DNA from 4 places in the Vibrio sp. R12-SG2-ISO1 genome. Region 1 is predicted to be linked to each of the others. Evidence: predicted binding sites of a transcription regulator. Region 1 holds the regulator's gene; each other region holds the start of a gene.
What was found. The regulator PurR, encoded in region 1, represses purine synthesis genes. The targets are predictions, from matches to a motif close to TNANGNAAACGTTTNCNTNA.

Region 1 (4,947 bases):
AGTTTGACCGGTTCATCCCCTCGGCTCAAAGCGCGGCGCTGAATATCGAACGTCCATTCAGCAAAGCGGACCACGCCGTCTTGCTGATCGCTGCCCGCGTTTTGCGCTCCCGCAGCCAGTGCGATGCGCCACAAGAGGTTCTTGACTCTGACGAGCAGTTCCCTAAGCTCAAATGGCTTGGTGACATAATCGTCCGCGCCCATTTCTAAACCAACAATCTTATCAATGCTGTCGGTACGCCCGGTCACCAAGATAATACCGATGTCCGATTGACTGCGTAGTTCACGCGTCAGCATCAAGCCATCTTCGCTGGGCAGATTGATATCCAGCATCACCAAATCGACCCGACTGCTACTGAGTACGTCGCGCATCTGCGCGCCATTCTCAGCTTGGCTCACCTGATACCCTTCGGTTTGAAAGTAGCCCGCCAATTTACGGCGAGTCACTTCATCATCTTCAACAACCAAAATGTGGTAGCTCATCGGCTCTACTCACTTATTCACACACTGATTCAATGGCTTTATTCTATTCATAATTAGTCACAACTCCATCTTTGTCCTCTTTGGGAGGTGAAAAGTTGGCGATTCATTGATGCAAAGCAAGCTTTGCTGCCCTGTTCACAAATTGCCATATTTGACCATTTCTTCTCATAATCAGGTTGACCGCTGTTCATTTTTATCCGTTAGACTTAACGGCATCTGATTCAGTTGAGAGCCCATCATGCCAGAGACACCTAACGCCCAGATTTCCGACCCTTTATCTCCCGCCGAAAAAGAGCAGCGCGCCTTTGATGAGCAACGCGCCGAGCTCTACTGGTGGTTTTCGAGCGTGTTTGCCAAAGAGCTCTCAGAGCAAGAGCTGGCCCAATATCATTCGGTGGACACACGTACCTTTCTGACGGGACTTGCACAAACCCCTGAGCTTAACGTAGCCGCAGACAGGCTCATCGATACATTGAACCGATTGCAAGACAGGCCAGATGCTCAGTTGGAACTATCAGCCGACTATTGCGACCTGTTTTTAAAATCCGACCGAGACAGCGCGTTGCCTTACGCCTCTGTCTACTTAGATGAATCCGGACTGCTCAATGGGGAGCCCGCCAAACAGATGGACACTCTGCTCCAACAACATGGCGTGGCCGTGCATTCAGGGCTCAATGAACCTTCTGATCATCTCGCGATAGAGTTGGATTTTTTAGGTAACCTGATTGTGCGCGGCGCTCATGCAGCAGAGCAGACGGCAGGCGACACGCATCTCGCCTACCAAGAGCAAGCCGATTTTATTGAGCAGCATCTACTCCCTTGGATTGAGAGGTTTGCCGAGCGCTGCCAGCGCCTCGACACATTCGGCTTCTATGCGGCGCTGTCGTCGCTATTGTGCGCGTTCATTCAATTGGATAAAGCCTACCTGCAAGGCGATAGCGATTAAGCCCATACAAAAGGTGTGGCGAGATCCCAAAGGCGGGTTTTTTATTTGCCCAAATCGACGTTGCGGACTACAATCCGGTTCGCAAACGATAAAACTAATAAATACAAACCGCTTTTTGAGGGCGGTTTTTGTGTTTCTGATACTTTCTGTCTACATACTCTAAACTTTGTATAGACTTTACTTTTATAGACTTAACTTTTCATAGAATAGTAGGCAGTCATCGACAGGACAAAACCATATGGCCACGATTAAAGACGTCGCTCGCTTAGCGGGTGTCTCGACCACCACTGTATCCCATGTGATCAACAAAACACGCTTTGTCGCTGAAGCCACGCAAGAAAAAGTGATGGAAGCGGTTCAAGAGTTGAACTATGCCCCAAGTGCCGTTGCACGCAGCCTGAAATGTAACTCGACACGCACAATAGGCATGCTGGTTACTCAATCGACCAACCTTTTCTTCTCGGAAGTGATCGACGGGGTTGAGAGCTACTGCTACCGTCAAGGCTACACCTTGATCTTGTGTAACACTGGCGGCATCTACGAGAAACAACGTGACTACATTCGCATGCTGGCGGAAAAGCGCGTCGATGGCATCTTAGTGATGTGTTCAGATTTGACCGAAGAGTTGAGCGAAATGCTTGACCGTCATAAAGACATCCCTAAGGTGGTGATGGATTGGGGCCCGGAAAGCTCACAAGCCGATAAAATCATCGACAACTCGGAAGAAGGCGGCTACCTCGCAACAAAATACCTGATTGATCACGGCCACAAGCGCATTGCTTGCTTGAGTGGGCATTTTGAAAAAGCGGCCTGCCAAGAGCGCATCCAAGGCTTTAAGCGCGCAATGAACGAGTCGGGTTTGAGCGTCAACGAAGATTGGATCTTAGAAGGTAACTTTGAGTGCGATACCGCCGTGCTTGCCGCGGACAAAATCGTCGCCATGGACGAAAAGCCAACCGCAGTATTCTGTTTCAACGATACGATGGCGCTCGGTTTGATGAGCCGTTTACAGCAAAAAGGCATTCGTATTCCAGAAGACATGTCGGTCATTGGTTATGACAACATTGAGCTAGCCGAGTACTTTTCACCACCGCTAACGACGGTTCACCAGCCGAAGCGCCGTGTGGGTAAAAACGCATTTGAGATTTTGCTCGAACGTATTAAAGACAAAGAGCATGAAAAACGTATTTTTGAAATGCACCCAGAAATCGTCGAGCGCGATACCGTGGCGACGGTGAAATAGACCAACGAACAAGTTCAGCACATCACATCGACTAGCCCAGCGAGAATACTTCTCATCCGCTGGGCTTTATTCTCTCGGTAACACCCCTCTATTTTATGAACTAAGATCACATTTAACCCATCAAAACGTGATGTTTAGCCCATAAATTATTTATGCTTATTATGTTCGACGAATGCCACGAACAGGGCAAACCATTTCGAAAGGATGGGACGCAAAGCTTCCGGCCTGTTGCAGCCACTCAACTATTTCAACGTTGATGACTGCTTGGTAGCGGGGTTGCCGATGGCAAATGTGCACTTCGTAATTCTTTATCAAAAGCAAAGAATACAATGAGTTAAACGTTGCGCGCGCATTATGCGCTCACACCGTGAGTAGGATTATTCTTTTATGAGCCAGAATGACACCCTACTGACACAAAACCTGCATATTTTTGCTAATCTCTCGGACCTGAATTTGGTGGCGTATTGTAATACACCGAGAATAACAGCATGGATAAACCAATTTTAAAAGACTCAATGCGATTGTTTGAACCATTGGGCAAGATCAAGTCTCGCTCAATGTTTGGTGGATTCGGAATCTTCGCTGATGACACCATGTTTGCCCTCGTGGTAAATGACAAACTTCACATACGCGCCGACGACTCGTTGGCCCAACAGTTTAATGCTCAGGGACTCGAGCCATACGTGTATAAAAAGCGTGGTTTCCCTGTGGTCACCAAATACTACGCCCTTGGCCATGACTGGGATCAGGATGTCGCTCAGACTATTGCGATGGCAAACACTGCACTAGAGGCGGCCAACAAAGACAAGCAGCGTCAAACCAACGCCAAACCAACGCGCCTGAAAGATCTGCCGAACTTGCGTCTAGCGACCGAGCGAATGCTCAAGAAAGCGGGTATCGACAGTGTCTCCCGTTTGGAGCAGACGGGCGCAGTGGAAGCGTATAAAGCGATTCGTTCCACACACTCTGCCGACGTCAGCATCGACCTGCTGTGGGCACTTGAGGGGGCAATTAAAGGCACGCACTGGTCTGTGGTCCCTCAAGCAAGACGCGACGAGCTCCTGAATCAGCTGCAAAGCTAGTCAGCGATAGCGCTCATTAATTCCAATACCCTTCTCAAGCCAGCCGAACACCGCTGGCTTGAGACGTTTTTAGCCGATGCTTTTTCAGCGTTTCCATTCCTTAGTCATAGAATTCAACGTGTTTTCCCCTTAGGGCGAAATTTTTTACTGGCTTTTTGGTTCATATCTAACAATGATCAATGATGATGTTTTCAAAGGGATCCATATGAACAAGAAACTGCTTTTAGGTATTGGTTTGCTCGCTCTGATTGTGTTTTTAGGCGCAAACTTTGGTCAATACCTGACACTTGATAACGCCAAAGCTCAGCAGCAAGCGCTGGCTGAAATCATTGACACCCACTTTGCCCTAGCCGCGCTGAGTTACTTCTTCGCCTATGTCGCTATCACCGCCTTCTCGATCCCTGGAGCAGCCGTCGTCACCTTGCTTGGCGCTGCGCTGTTTGGCTTTTGGACCAGTTTATTGCTCGTTTCTTTTGCCAGTACGATAGGTGCCACCTTGGCGTTTTTAAGCAGCCGCTTTTTACTCAAAGAGTGGGTACAAAGCAAGTTTGGCGATAAGCTCGCGACAATTAACCAAGGGGTCGAAAAAGATGGTGCGTTTTATCTCTTCTCACTGCGCCTTATACCGGTGTTCCCTTTCTTTTTGATCAACCTCTTGATGGGTCTTACGCCCATCACCATCGCGCGCTTCTATCTGGTTAGTCAACTGGGTATGTTGCCGGGCACGGCCGTCTACCTCAACGCCGGGACTCAGCTAGCGCAAATCGACAGTTTGTCAGGCATCGTCTCCCCAACAGTACTCGCCTCTTTTGCGTTGCTCGGGGTATTCCCAATCATTGCCAAATGGGTAATGGCCAAGCTCAAAGCGACACCGCAATCCAATGGGCAAGCGTCTTGAAAATTTTTATTGCCACGACACCACCACAAGCACACATCGTGTGTGAAATGCTGCGCAGCGAAGGAATAGCCTGTGAGGTGAGAGGTGAAGGTTTGTTCGGCTTGCAAGGAGAGATTCCGTTTGGCGAAGAGGCCAGCCCGTACGTTTGGTTAACTCGCCCAGAACAGAAGCAGGCGGCACTCGCGCTGATTGATGATTTCCAACAGGACACCCCCGAAAACATGGTTTGGGTTTGCCCGACTTGCCAAGAAGAAAATGACGACCATTTTCAGTTATGTTGGCAGTGCGAGCACACC
Region 2 (4,947 bases), on a different contig from region 1:
CAACATCCTCTGACTTCACCCAACAGCCCCACCACTGCTCTGACCTTTCAATAAAATTAGACTATCCCCTCCAGCCTAACCTTTTGATTTATTTTGGAACGCACTCTCTTAGCACTCATTAATGACAATAAACTAAACTATTAAGTCACTTGCCCTAAGGTAATGGGATGTCAAAAGGGCGGCCTTGATGCCGCCCTTGTTGTGTCTGCAATAGCAATAATGGCGATGGCAGCCATATGTCCGCGATTATAAAAGCACCAAATACGCCATAAATAGCCCAGACAGCACATAAATGACAGGGTGAACCTGCTTAGCTTTGCCTGCTACCACCATGCTAAAGGCGTAGCTGATAAAGCCCATCGCCATGCCGTTGGCCGGTGAGAAGCTCAGTACGGTGAACATGATGGTGAAAAACGCCGCGATGCGAGACTCTTTTTGCTCCCAACGGATTTGGCCAAGGCGACCAATCATGTAGATGCCGACCACCACCATCGCCGGTGCGACCATGGCCGCGGAGAAGATGGAAAAGAGCGGGTATAGGAACAGCGACACCAAGAAGAGCCCCGCGACCACCACCGCAGCGAGACCGGTTTTCGCGCCTTGTGCAGAGGCAATGCCCGATTCTGAGAAGGCGGTAACTGAAGTCGTACCCAGCACAGAGCCAATCACGGTGCCGCCTGCGTCCGCAACCAGCGCCGAGCGCGCATTTGGCACTTTGCCATCTTTGTCGATGATGCCCGCATCTCGGCCGACGCCGACAATGGTGCTGAGGCCATCAAAGAAATCGACAATCAAGAAAATCACCACAATAAACAGCAGATCAAACAGCTTGTCGGCCGCCAGCCCTGAGAAATTAAAGATGGCGCCAACGCTGCCCGACAGGCTTGGTGGCGCGGCCACTAGGCTCTCTGGGATGGGGGCGTTTTGCGTCCCTAGCATCCAGTCGGCCACAACGGTCAACACAATCGCCGATACAAACGAGATAAAGGTCGCCAGCTTGATGTCACGAATCATGCAGCCGAGCGCGATAAAGATACTGATGTAGGCAATGATGACTTGCGGGTCATTGATTTTGCCCATGCTGACCAAGATGATCGGGTTCGAGACGATGATGCCGGCGTTTTTCAGGCCCAAAAAGGCGATAAACAGACCAAGCGATACGGTGATCGCCAGTTTGAGATCTTCTGGAATAGACTCAATCATCGCCTTGCGAATATTAGTCATCGACAAAATCAGGTAGAGCACACCAGAGAAGAAGATTCCCAGCAGCGCCTCGTGCCACACCAACGCCACCGAGCCGCTCAGCAGCATGCCTTTGAAGAAGCCGTTCATGCTCATGCCTGGCGCCAGCATGACTGGGTAGTTACCAAACACGCCCATGATCAGCGTGGCTGCCGCCGCCGCCAGTGCTGTGGCGGTAAAAATCGCGCCGCGATCCATGCCTGGGATGTCACCCAAAATCGCGGGGTTAACCGCCAAGATGTAACTCATCGCCAAAAAAGTAATAAACCCGGCGTACAGCTCCGTGCCTAGGGTCGATTTTCGCGCAGAGATATGAAAAGTGGATTCAAGCCACCCAGCGTTGGCTGAGCGTGGAAGTGCAGTGTCAGAACTCACAATACAACCTATCGTTAGATAAATAAGAGGGCCATAGCCCATCGCCAGCAGCAATGCCTGCAACGAGCCAAACGTTTGCGCGAATTGTAATGAGATGGGGTGAAATTTCAACCGATTTTGATGCGCATCACATTTTTCATCCGATCTAGTCACTTAGTCTGATCCATGCTACTCTTCGCCTCCCTTTTTCTGGCCGAATTTTCGCCACCGAGGTTGAGAGAAATCGCGCTCTTGACTGACGTTATGCCCGCGGTCAGTGCTATCTTTAATACATCGAATCTTATGGTGGACGTAACCTTATGGCCAAAGGCACCCTATACATTGTTTCTGCGCCCAGCGGCGCGGGTAAATCGAGCTTGATTTCAGCCATGCTGGAAACTAACCCTACCTACGCAATGAAAGTGTCCGTGTCGCACACGACACGTGGCATGCGCCCGGGTGAGCAAGATGGCGTGCACTACCACTTTGTGCAAAAAGAGCAGTTTGAAGCGCTGATCGAACAAGGTGCGTTTTTGGAATACGCGGAAGTGTTTGGCAACTACTACGGCACCTCTCGCCCGTGGATTGAGCAAAACCTCGATAAAGGCATCGACGTCTTCCTCGACATTGACTGGCAAGGCGCACGCCAAATTCGTGAGCAAATGCCACAAGCCAAGAGCTTGTTCATCCTGCCGCCGTCAAACGGTGAGTTGGAACGCCGCCTGAACGCGCGCGGCCAAGACAGTGAAGCGGTGATCGCAAAACGCATGGCGGAAGCGAAATCGGAAATTTCTCACTACAACGAATACGACTACGTGATCATCAATGATGATTTCGATAACGCGCTGATGGACTTTAAAGCCATCATTCGCGCCGAACGCCTCAAGCAAGATAAGCAAGCCCTCAAGTACAAAGGCATGCTGGATGCGTTGTTGAAATAAGAATCTAGACTATCCGCTACGATATCTTGTATAATTTCTCGTCATACAAAATTTTAGTTAACTATTTGGAGTCCTTATGGCACGCGTAACTGTTCAAGACGCTGTTGAAAAAGTTGGCAACCGTTTCGACCTAGTTCTCATTGCGGCTCGCCGCGCTCGTCAAATGCAAACTGGCGGCAAAGATGCACTAGTGCCAGAAGAGAACGATAAGCCGACGGTTATCGCCCTGCGCGAAATCGAAGAAAGCCTTATCACAAAAGAGATCCTGGATGCGCGTGAGCGTCAAGAGCAGCAAGAGCAAGAAGCCGCTGAACTTGCCGCTGTTAGCAGCATTGCTCACGGTCGATAATCCTCTTCATCACCACTATCTGCCGGGCCTAAAATTTGTATCTATTCGATAGCCTCAAAGACGTTGCCCAAGAATACCTAACAGAGCCTCAAATTGAGGCTCTGCGTCAATCTTATGTGGTAGCGAAAGATGCCCATGAAGGGCAAACCCGCTCAAGCGGGGAACCATACATCATCCACCCTGTTGCTGTTGCTCGTATCTTGGCGGAAATGCGCCTTGATATTGAAACCCTCCAAGCCGCGCTTTTGCACGATGTCATCGAAGATTGTGATGTCACCAAAGAGCAACTTGAAGAGAAGTTTGGCAACACCGTTGCAGAGCTGGTCGATGGCGTCTCTAAGCTGGATAAGCTCAAGTTTCGTGATCGCAAGGAAGCTCAGGCTGAGAACTTTCGTAAGATGGTACTTGCGATGGTGCAAGACATCCGCGTCATTTTGATCAAACTGGCAGACCGCACGCACAACATGCGCACGCTCGGCGCACTGCGCCCTGATAAAAAGCGTCGCATCGCGCGCGAAACCCTCGAAATCTATTCACCCTTAGCGCATCGCTTGGGTATCCATAATATTAAAACCGAACTGGAAGAGCTCGGTTTTGAAGCGCTCTACCCCAACCGCTATCGCGTGTTAAAAGAGGTCGTCAAGGCCGCTCGCGGTAACCGTAAAGAGATGATTCAACGCATCCACACCGAAATTGAAGGCCGACTGGAAGAAGTGGGTCTGTCTGCGCGTGTGGTGGGGCGCGAGAAAAACCTCTTCTCCATCTACAACAAGATGAAGACCAAAGAGCAGCGCTTCCACACCATTATGGACATCTACGCGTTTCGTGTGGTGGTGGACACCGCTGACACCTGCTATCGCGTATTGGGCCAAGTGCACTCGCTCTACAAGCCTCGCCCGGGGCGTATGAAAGATTACATCGCGGTGCCTAAGGCGAACGGCTATCAGTCTTTGCATACCTCGATGGTCGGCCCACACGGCGTGCCTGTCGAAGTGCAAATTCGCACCGAAGATATGGATCAGATGGCGGACAAAGGGGTCGCGGCGCACTGGTCTTACAAAGGCAATGGCGAGCGTACCGGCACCACCGCGCAAGTCAAAGCGCAGCGCTGGATGCAGAGCCTGCTTGAGCTCCAACAAAGCGCGGGCAACTCGTTCGAATTTATTGAAAACGTCAAATCGGATCTCTTCCCAGATGAGATTTACGTCTTCACCCCGAAAGGGCGCATTGTGGAGCTGCCTGTCGGCGCCACTGCGGTCGATTTTGCGTATGCCGTGCATACCGATGTCGGCAACACCTGTGTCGGCGCGCGCGTCGATCGCAACCCTTACCCTCTCAGCAAAGCGCTGAAAAACGGCCAGACGATTGAGATCATCAGCGCACCGGGCGCCCGTCCGAATGCAGCGTGGCTCAACTACGTCGTGACCTCACGTGCGCGCACCAAGATTCGTCAAGTGCTGAAAACCATGCGCCGTGAAGAGTCGATTACCCTTGGCCGCCGATTGCTCAATCACGCCTTAGGTGATTTGTCGGTTTCCGACATCAATGAAGAGAACATCAATCACGTCTTGAGCGATCTGAAAATCAAATCCCTCAATGATCTGCTCGCCGCTATCGGTTTGGGTGAGTTGATGAGTATTGTCATCGCCCGCAGACTGCTTGGCGATGCCGATGAGCTCACCGAAGTCGCCAGCTCTGACGGCAAGCCGAAGAAGAAGCTGCCGATCCGCGGCGCAGAAGGCATTTTGCTGACGTTTGCCAACTGTTGTCATCCGATTCCGGACGATCACATCATTGCTCACGTTTCTCCGGGTCGAGGATTGGTGGTGCACCGCGAGACGTGTCCGAATGTGCGCAACCACGAAAAAGAGCCAGATAAGTACATGGCGGTGGAGTGGTCAGACGATTACGATCAAGAGTTTATTGCCGAGCTGCGTGTCGATGTGCAAAACCGTCAAGGCGCCCTCGCGGAACTGACCAACGTCATTTCACAAACCGGCTCCAACATTCACGGTCTCTCGACCGAAGAGCGTGATGGCCGTTTGTACACAGTGACTGTGG
Region 3 (4,947 bases), on a different contig from region 1:
CAGGCAGTTTAGTTCCACCGGGAAAAACATTGGAAAGTGGCTATCTGTATGTCGGCAGTCCGGTTAAGCAGGCTCGCCCTTTGACAGACAAAGAGCGTGCTTTCTTACAAAAGTCTGCCGATAACTACGTGCAGAATAAAGACGACTACTTAAATGAGGTTGAGATCATTGCTGGTTGAGCTCAATTTCACCGCGGCTGTTAAACATCTCGTCTTCTATTAAAGACTCCGCTTGCTCTTCGAGGTCAAAGCGCCATTGTTCAAACAGTTCGATGGCGTGTTGGCCCGATGTAATGCTTTGCTGCGCATACGACTCCAGTACCGCTTGGCTCACCACACACTCAATCAAGGCACCCGCTTGCTGAGCAGGGAAGCAAACCGCAGCGCGCTCTTCATCCCAATGCTGTCGATCGGGAAACAAAATCGATTGATTCATCTTTTACCCTTGTAAATTTCTACGCAGCTCGCGCAGCACCTGCTTAGTGCCTGGGCGTAAACCTCGCCACAGCATAAAGCTTTCTGCCGCTTGGCCAACCAACATCCCTAAGCCATCATAGCTGACGGGCGCACCCGATTGTTCCGCCCAGGCATTAAAAGGCGTTTTACCTGCGCGGTAGACCATGTCATACACCACTTGGCAACCTTGAAAAATGGTCGGTGATACCGCTGGCAACTCACCACTCAATCCCGACGACGTTGAGTTAATGATGACATCAAAGCCAGTCTCGACCTCTTCCAGTGAGGCGGCTTGCACCACACCAAACTCAGCGAAAAGCTCTGCCAACTGTGATGCTTTGGCTTTGGTGCGATTGGCGATCACTATTGAATGCGGGTGCTGGTCGAGCAGCGGTTTGATCACGCCGCGCGCCGCGCCGCCTGCGCCAAGCAATAGTATTCTCGCCCCTTTCAGCACCACTTGCTGGGCAAGCAAATCTTGCACTAATCCTTCACCATCAGTGTTATCACCAATGATGTCTCCATCATCTAACTTCTTTAAGGTATTAACGGCACCGGCCAATTGCGCTCGCTCAGTCAGGCGGGTCGCAAACTGAAACGCCTCTTCTTTAAACGGTGCAGTGATGTTGCACCCCTTACCACCTGCGGCAAAGAACTCCGCTACCGCCGTTTTGAATGTGCCGATCTCAGGCTGCTGCGCTTGATAGGTTAACGCTTGGTTGGTCTGGCGAGCAAATAAGGTATGGATAAAAGGCGATTTACTTTGGCTAATGGGATTGCCAAACACCACATAGCGGTCAAGAGGTTGTGTCATGTCCTTACCTACACAAAAATAAACGGGTCAACGGTCATTGACCCTATCACTATCCCGGCCAGGATCAAGCGCTATGCCGAGATAAACATGTTACCAATCACGCGGTTTGAGGAAATCGCGATACAAAACCGCTTCAGGGCTGTCTGGCTCAATCTGATAATTGTACTCCCAGCGAGCCAGTGGCGGCATCGACATCAAAATCGACTCGGTTCGGCCACCACTTTGCAAACCAAACAAGGTTCCTCGGTCATAGACGAGATTAAATTCCACATAGCGACCACGGCGATAAAGCTGAAATTGACGCTCTCGGTCAGTGTAGGGGGTCTCTTTGCGGCGCTCAACAATCGGCAAATACGCCTGGGTATACCCTTCACCGACCGCTTTGATGTAATCAAAACACTTATCAAATGGCCACTCGTTGAGATCATCAAAAAATAGCCCACCGACGCCACGCGTTTCATCACGGTGCGGCAGATAGAAGTAATCATCACACCATTTTTTGTGCTTGGCATACACATCATGACCAAAAGGTTCACACACCTCTTTCGCACTGCCATGCCAGAACTGAGCATCTTCTTCAAATGGGTAGAAGGGGGTCAAATCGAACCCGCCGCCAAACCACCATATCGGCGCCTCGCCCTCTTTTTCGGCAATAAAAAAGCGCACGTTGGCATGGGAGGTGGGCACATAAGGGTTATTCGGATGCATCACCAACGACACGCCCATGGCTTCAAAGCGTCGCCCGGCGAGCTCTGGGCGATGGGCAGTGGCCGAGGCGGGCATCGCTTTGCCAGAGACATGAGAGAAGTTGACGCCGCCTTGCTCAAACACCGCGCCCGCTTTCATCACTCGGGTGCGACCACCGCCACCGAGCCGCTCTCCGGGTTCACGCTGCCAAGCATCTTCCACAAACAGCGCTTGGCCGTCGGCCTGCTCAAGCTGCTGACAAATGGTATCTTGCAGTGCCAACAAAAACTGCTTCACCGCCTGCTTATCTATTACTGACATTTTACTTCCTTGCAGGGTAGGCCCTGTTTCACCACGCAGTCACTGGCTGCGTCTTTTTGGGATGAGACTCAGTGTACAAAGAATCTGCGTCGAAGACTAATCACTGCGCGGTTCAAAGTGCGCGCAAACGTTTGCTTGCCAGGAAAAACGCCGTATAATGCGCACAAATTGACGATGTGGTTGTACTGGGTTTACGACACATCCTGTTTTTCATTCCACACAAAAGGTTGAAGGAGTTTGAGATGAAAGTCGGTATCATCATGGGTTCAAAATCAGATTGGCCAACAATGAAGCTCGCCGCGGAAATGCTGGATAGATTTGGTGTTGAATACGAAACTAAAGTCGTCTCTGCGCACCGCACTCCTCAATTATTGGCAGACTACGCCAACAGCGCGAAAGAGCGCGGTCTGAAAGTGATCATTGCTGGCGCTGGCGGCGCTGCGCACCTACCGGGCATGGCTGCGGCGTTCACAAGCTTACCTGTCTTGGGTGTTCCTGTTCAATCACGTGCCCTAAAAGGGATGGATTCGCTACTTTCTATCGTGCAAATGCCAAAAGGCATCGCGGTCGGTACACTGGCGATCGGCGAAGCGGGCGCAGCGAATGCGGGTATTTTGGCCGCGCAAATCATCGGTACCCACGATGAGACCGTGATGGAGAAAGTCGAAGCGTTTCGCCAAGAGCAAACCGAGACCGTCCTTGCTAACCCAAACCCAGCCGAGGACTAAACCATGCATGTGTTGGTGTTAGGTGCAGGCCAATTAGCACGAATGATGTCTCTTGCGGGCGCACCACTGAACATTGAGATCTCGGCGTACGATGTCGGCAGTGAAAACATTGTCCATCCTCTCACCCAACACGTGGTGGGCCACGGTCTTCGCAATGCCATTGAGAGTGCCGATGTGATCACGGCTGAGTTTGAACATATCCCACACGATATTTTGACCCTCTGCGAGCAAAGCGGGAAGTTTTACCCGTCAGCAGAAGCGATCAAAACCGGTGGCGATCGCCGTATTGAGAAGGCGCTATTAGACAAAGCGGGCGTTCGCAACGCCAACTACCATGTCATTGAGAGCCGGGAAGATTTTGATCGCGCGATCGAAAAAGTCGGCATTCCTATGGTGCTGAAAAGTGCCCTAGGTGGCTACGATGGTAAAGGCCAATGGCGATTGAAAGACGCCGCTCAAGCGGACAGCATTTGGCAAGAGATGGCACAATGCATCCAAGCCAGTGAGACACAAGCGATTGTGGCGGAAGAGTTTGTCCCGTTTGGCCGAGAAGTTTCCTTGGTGGGCGCACGAGCCAAAGACGGCTCGGTCGCTGTTTACCCGCTGACTGAGAACGTCCACACCCAAGGGGTGCTGAGCCTATCGACCGCCATTTCTGACCCTGAGCTGCAAGACCAAGCGCAGGCGATGTTTAGCGCTGTAGCCGAGAGTCTCGACTACGTGGGCGTGCTTGCCCTTGAGTTTTTCGATGTCGATGGCACCCTGCTCGTGAATGAGATTGCACCGCGCGTGCACAACTCCGGCCACTGGACGCAGCAAGGCGCAGAGACCTGTCAGTTTGAAAACCACCTAAGAGCCGTGTGTGGCTTACCGCTTGGCAGCACCAAACTGGTTCGTGAAACGGCGATGATCAACATCCTTGGCGAAGACACACTGCCACAAGCGTTGCTGGCCATTGAAGGGTGCCATATCCATTGGTACGGCAAAGAGAAGCGTGCAGGACGCAAGATGGGTCATATCAATGTCTGCGGCGACTACAGTGGTGAGCTGCAACGAAAGTTGTGTGAACTGGCCACCCTGCTCGACAGTGATGCCTTCCCTGCGGTGCATGAGTTTGCTCAAAACTTCGAATCGTAATCGAATCAAATGAGTGTCGACTCTACGAACACTGGATTGAAAAAGGCGCTCATGGCGCCTTTTTTGTCTTTGATGACATTGTATTTGCGGAAACGCTCGGCCGATCCGATGTCGCCTTACCACGGTATAGTCTTAAGCCACGATATAGTCTTAAATAGGCACTCGCCCAAAAATTAAGACTGAATGGCCTGACAACGGCGAGCCGCACACTGCAACTGTTGGCCTTTCGCGCTGTGTTTTTCCACCAGCAGTGGAAACCCACACACTTGGCACTCCCCACTGACGGGCGGCTGATTGACGGCAAACTTGCATTTCGGGTAGCGGTCACATGCATAAAACAGCTTACCAAAGCGAGATTTACGCTCGGTCAGCTGACCTTGATGGCATTCAGGGCAGGCGATGGCGACGTTGTCCTCACTCGGCTCTGCGGGGGCATCGATCGACTCAATGTGGTGACACTCAGGGTAATGACTGCAACCGACAAACATCCCATAGCGACCTTGGCGCAGCACCAACTCATGACCACACTCAGGACATGGCACACCTAACTCTTTAACGATGTGGCCATCATTTTGATGCAAAGGTTTGATGTAATCGCATTGCGGGTACAAGGTGCACCCCAAGAAAGGACCATGTTTGCCATGGCGCAGCGACAGCTCCCCCGCCAAGCCTTGAGCTTGGCATTTCGGGCACGCCTGATGTTCTAAGGCGTGCTCGTGGGCAGAAAACAACTGATGGTCGATTTTTTTACTCATATCACTTAGGGTCGCAAAGCGACGGTATCAGTGCAAGATACCCTGCTCTT
Region 4 (4,947 bases), on a different contig from region 1:
GTTTTGCTTGCGCTTAAATATCTCGTAACCCGCTTGCTTGACCGATTCAAGCAGTTCATCCGCGCAAATACGAGGCATTTTGTGTGTATCGCAGTAATAATCTGCAGGTTGTCCGGCGATCGAAATTAAGCTCTTGGGGGTGAAGCAGTTGCTTCCATGCTCACCAAGAACATAACCGAAGACGTTTTTAGGATCTAAGTTGACGCGGTTAGCCACAATACTCATCAAACGTGCGGTATCAATCACACAACCGCTGCTGATCACTTTCTCCGCTGTGTAGCCAGTATTGGTTGCGATAAAGTGTGTGACAATGTCACAAGGGTTGGAGACCACGATGAGTATCGCGTTCGGTGCGACGCGCTCAACATTCCTCGCGATATCAACACCAATTTTGGCGTTGATTTCTGCCAAATCAATTCGAGTCTGCCCCTGCTTAATCTGCGCGCCTGCGGTAATCACGACAATGTCTGCGCCAATCAAACTGAGATAGTCATCGGTCGGCACAATGTGGGTATTTTTTGTGAATGTTAGCGCGGCAGTATGGCGAAAATCGAACGCTTCCCCCTCCGCCCTTGCTAGATTCTGATCCAACAACACCAGTTCACTAATGCTGCCCAATGTCAGTAGATAATTACAGACACCCACACCCACTGCGCCAGCGCCGATCACTCCGATCTTCATGCTCTCTTCCTTGTTCCAATCAAATTTAGTGCTCTGGGCTTATTCTAATCGTCTGAAACCTCTTTTTTCCAATTTAATTTTGTCTAAAAATTAAATATTAGATAAAAATATCGCTCATAGCATAAAATCCAGTAGAGTTAATCGCAATCTGTTGAAAGAGCGAGCACAATTTAGAGAGCAAAATGACTACCACATCCACTCAATGACGCGTATTCTCAGACCAAATCCCTCCGTTGAGAATCAGATATGCTCATTATTGGCCACCGCGGCGTGGCAGGACACTATCCAGAAAACACCGCCGCCAGCATTCAAGCGGCGATAGATCTTGGCCTTACTTGGGTTGAAGTCGATGTGCAGCCTTGCAAAGACGGGCATCTCGTCGTGTGTCACGACCATACTGTTGACCGTTGCTCGAATGGTACAGGCAGAGTCGACACCTTGACACTCAGTGCGCTCAAACAACTCAACTTTGCGGCACGCCATGAAGGTCAAGTGACACCACAAACCCTGTTAACCCTTGAAGAGCTACTGACACTTATTGAACCCAGCGACATCAAGCTGAATATTGAAGTGAAAGTTGATACCCACGACGCCCAATCGGTATGCGCGCTATTGGCCTCTACGCTCAATGCGACCTCAATACCGCTAGAGCGCATTATTTTGTCGAGTTTTAGCCATGACGTGATGCGCGAGTTAGCGAAGCAAATTCCTCAGTGTCGACGCGCTTTACTTACCGAGCGATTGAAGCGAAAGGATTGGCGACTGCTCAAAGAGGTGGAGGCGACAGGCTGCAATATCGGCGCGACATGGGCGACCAAGTCTACCGTTTCAAAGCTACAAGATGCCGGGTATGAAGTGTGGTGTTACACCATCAATAATCCGAAACGACTCAAACACCTTTCTCAATTGGATGGTATTTTTAGCGACTATCCAGAACGTTTTCTCTAGCACCTCCTCTCACCCTGTTCGCCTCTACTTGGCCTCCTGCTGAGTAGAGTGCGTCACCCATCACATTTCCTGCACCTTTTCAAAGCTCTCATTCAACCTATCAAACCAATATAATTTAACTATTTATCAGATAGTTAGAAAACAAACCTCTTTTATCAACCTACCTAACTCGCTCATTCTGCGTGCAAAAAATGCTTGCGTCTTCACCACAACAAAACTACTGTATACACATACAGCATGTATAAAAGGACAGTATTATGATTTCAGTTCAAACACCTCGTCAGGGCTACTCAAAGTTTAATGTGTTGGCTCAGCCTACCCAGCCTCTATCTTTGGATGACACCAGCCTTGAACGACTGGCTGATCTGTCACAGCAGAAACAGTGGATTCTATTTACAGGTCAATGCCCACGTCCAGATTTTGCCCAACTGTCCTCTCATCAAGTGCGTTGCAATCAAATCATCCACATGAAGCCATCGCAAACTCAGTCGGAAGTCGATATTGTGACCAAAGCGATTCAATCAGGTAATGCCAGTGCGGTGGTTGCCTCCTGTGAGCTCTCTCTTATCGAACAGCGACTATTGAAAGAACTGGCCAAGCAGCACCACTGTGAAGTCTTTTTTGTTGATGCGTCTATGCATCACTACCACTAAATCGAAACCTCACTGCCTTCGCCTCTTATCGTTGTGATAAGAGGCGTTTCTTTTCGCGGTTTCTTGATTTGAAACCAAGGTCTAACCCATTCAACTTAAAAACAAGCAAACGTTTGCTTTTTATCTGGAACCGAGAAAAAGTTCTGGTATCATGCTCTGCAAATGAATAGCCTTCATGGCTTATCAACCATTTTTGACAAATTATAGGAATGTCTAAATGAGTCTCGCAGAACAAGTTCTCGCCGTTAATGACGATCTTCCCATCCGCACTGATAAACCGGTTCACAGTGGTAAAGTCCGCTCTGTGTATTGGCTAACCGAAGCCGATAGCCGACGCCTTATCGAAGAAAAAGGTTACGACGTGTCGCCTGACGCACCACTAGCAATTATGGTGATCAGTGACCGTATCTCCGCGTTTGACTGCATTTGGCACGGTGAAGGGAATCTAAAAGGCGTGCCAGGTAAAGGGGCGGCGTTAAACGCCATCTCAAACCACTGGTTCCAATTGTTTAAAGACAATGGGCTCGCAGACAGCCACATTCTCGACATTCCTCACCCATTGGTTTGGATCGTGCAAAAAGCCAAGCCCATCATGATCGAAGCCATCTGCCGCCAATACATCACCGGTTCAATGTGGCGTGCTTACGAAAAAGGTGAGCGCGAGTTTTGTGGTATCACACTACCTGAGGGCTTAGAGAAAGACAAAGCGCTTCCAGAGCTACTTATGACGCCATCCACTAAAGGCATTCTACATGGCATCCCTGGTGTACCAGAAGCGGACGACGTCAACATCAGTCGCCGCAACATTGAGGAGAACTTTGCCGCGTTTAACTTCTCAAAGCAAAGCGACATCGCGCTTTATGAGAAGCTACTCAGTGAAGGCTTTGGCGTCATTAGCTCTGCGCTAGCGAAAGTCGGTCAAATCTTTGTTGATACCAAATTTGAGTTTGGTTACGTCACCGACGCGGCGGGTCAGGAAAAACTCATCTACATGGATGAAGTGGGGACACCGGACTCTTCACGTATTTGGGATGAAGCACAATACCAAGCCGGCAATATTGTCGAGAACTCAAAAGAAGGGTTCCGCCAGTTCTTGCTGAACCACTTCCCTGACCCAGACATCTTGCTTAATAAAGATCGCATGCCTGAGCGTGAAGCCCTTGCTCGTGACAATGCCCTTCCTCTCTCTGCGTTGATGGACATCTCAAAGACCTACACAGGTATCGCAGAAAAGATCACCGGCAAAGCGATTACGCTCAGCGTTAATCCGAAGCAAGAGATCATCGATATTCTTGCCGCAGACTACGGTCTCATTGACTAAGTGGCCTGTTCGACTGAAACGACAACGCCCAGCTTAGCTGGGCGTTGTTTTATCTTAACAATGATATCTCTACTTAGTGGCTTTTCATCTCATCGCTTAGAGCTTAAAGCGCTTTATCTCTTGTTCAAGCTGAAGTGAGAGCTCGGAAAGCTGTCTCGCTTGAGCCGCAGCGTCATGCGCTTCATCGGCTAATTCATTGGAGACATCACGAATACCAACCGTATTACGCGTGATTTCTGACGTCACCGAGGCTTGCTCTTCTGCCGCTGAGGCGATCTGAGTCGCCATATCGCTAATACGCTCGACCGCATGTTGAATATCAGTGAGGCTGTGTGCCGCCAAATCCGCGTCTTCAACACTGGTTCCCGCTAATTGTCCACTATCACGCATGATGCCCACCGCTTTTAGCGTTGTGCCTTGTAGTGTCTCAATCATGTGTTGGATCTCTTTGGTCGATGAGTGGGTACGTTGGCTAAGCACGCGCACTTCATCGGCAACGACCGCGAACCCACGACCCTGCTCACCAGCGCGAGCGGCTTCAATGGCCGCATTCAAGGCGAGCAAGTTTGTCTGCTCTGCGATGTCTTGAATCGTCGAAAGAATGGTATTGATGCTGTTGCCATGGACTTCAAGCTCTTGAATGACCTTTGTCGCCACTTGAACTTCATTAGCCAGGTTCTGAATCGAGCTTTGCGTTTGCACCACTTGTTTACCACCTTGCATACAGGCTGATACCGCTTGGGTTGAGTTCTGCGCTGTGTGGTCCGCGTTGCCGGCAATTTCTTGCGTCGCGGCCGCCATCTCATTGATGGCAGTGGCGACCATGTTGATCTCATCTTGCTGTAAACGAATTCGTTCACTTCTCTGCGCGGCATTTCGTGCTGTGCTTTTCGATTGCTCAGACAATGAGGCAGACACAAGGCTCAGCTTCGATACCATCGCATGCATATTGCCAACAAACGTATTAAAGTTTGCCGCCAGTTGACCCACTTCATCGTCACTTCTTGGCTCTAGACGCTGAGTTAAATCCCCTTCGCCTGACGCAATGGCTTCCAAGGCGGTCGACACGCGCACTAAATCGCGAAATAAGAAGCTCACCAACCAAGAGACCAGTGCGATGACCACTGCCGTGATCACCAGTGACGTCACCACCAGCTTGATCATCAGCTGATTGAGCGCCGCTTCTTCTGTCGTCACATCCATTTCAATGGCGAAAATCCAAGGGGTGTGGGCAACGGATTTGAAATAGTACAGCTTCTCTTGATTGCCTTGATGTAAACGATGTATCGATCCGTTGTCTGCTGCCTGTTTGATGTCTCGCAAAGATAATCGGTCGAACAACTG

Region 2: the regulator PurR is predicted to act here: its motif matches at 1,681-1,700, upstream of AC6R10_RS16745 (NCS2 family permease).
Region 3: the regulator PurR is predicted to act here: its motif matches at 2,397-2,416, upstream of purE (5-(carboxyamino)imidazole ribonucleotide mutase).
Region 4: the regulator PurR is predicted to act here: its motif matches at 2,384-2,403, upstream of AC6R10_RS12240 (phosphoribosylaminoimidazolesuccinocarboxamide synthase).

The regions. Positions count from the first base shown of each region.
Region 1 covers NZ_JCBDGO010000001.1:388,439-393,385, forward strand. The annotation lists gene torR (two-component system response regulator TorR) at 1-482, opposite strand, end outside; gene torD (molecular chaperone TorD) at 721-1,428, shown strand; gene purR (HTH-type transcriptional repressor PurR) at 1,667-2,671, shown strand; cyclic di-GMP riboswitch class I at 2,847-2,955, shown strand; gene AC6R10_RS01720 (TfoX/Sxy family DNA transformation protein) at 3,160-3,753, shown strand; gene AC6R10_RS01725 (TVP38/TMEM64 family protein) at 3,959-4,651, shown strand; gene AC6R10_RS01730 (putative signal transducing protein) at 4,648-4,947, shown strand, end outside.
Region 2 covers NZ_JCBDGO010000023.1:7,673-12,619, forward strand. The annotation lists gene AC6R10_RS16745 (NCS2 family permease) at 247-1,617, opposite strand; gene gmk (guanylate kinase) at 1,917-2,537, shown strand; gene rpoZ (DNA-directed RNA polymerase subunit omega) at 2,614-2,886, shown strand; gene spoT (bifunctional GTP diphosphokinase/guanosine-3',5'-bis pyrophosphate 3'-pyrophosphohydrolase) at 2,922-4,947, shown strand, end outside.
Region 3 covers NZ_JCBDGO010000027.1:2,084-7,030, forward strand. The annotation lists gene AC6R10_RS17600 (gamma carbonic anhydrase family protein) at 1-179, shown strand, start outside; gene AC6R10_RS17605 (DUF1488 family protein) at 166-435, opposite strand; gene aroE (shikimate dehydrogenase) at 439-1,269, opposite strand; gene hemF (oxygen-dependent coproporphyrinogen oxidase) at 1,360-2,277, opposite strand; gene purE (5-(carboxyamino)imidazole ribonucleotide mutase) at 2,520-3,005, shown strand; gene AC6R10_RS17625 (5-(carboxyamino)imidazole ribonucleotide synthase) at 3,009-4,142, shown strand; gene AC6R10_RS17630 (DNA topoisomerase family protein) at 4,316-4,897, opposite strand; gene AC6R10_RS17635 (DUF494 family protein) at 4,925-4,947, opposite strand, start outside.
Region 4 covers NZ_JCBDGO010000017.1:65,459-70,405, reverse strand. The annotation lists gene AC6R10_RS12255 (lactate/malate family dehydrogenase) at 1-681, opposite strand, end outside; gene AC6R10_RS12250 (glycerophosphodiester phosphodiesterase) at 928-1,629, shown strand; gene AC6R10_RS12245 (SulA-like leucine-rich domain-containing protein) at 1,887-2,282, shown strand; gene AC6R10_RS12240 (phosphoribosylaminoimidazolesuccinocarboxamide synthase) at 2,500-3,603, shown strand; gene AC6R10_RS12235 (methyl-accepting chemotaxis protein) at 3,700-4,947, opposite strand, start outside.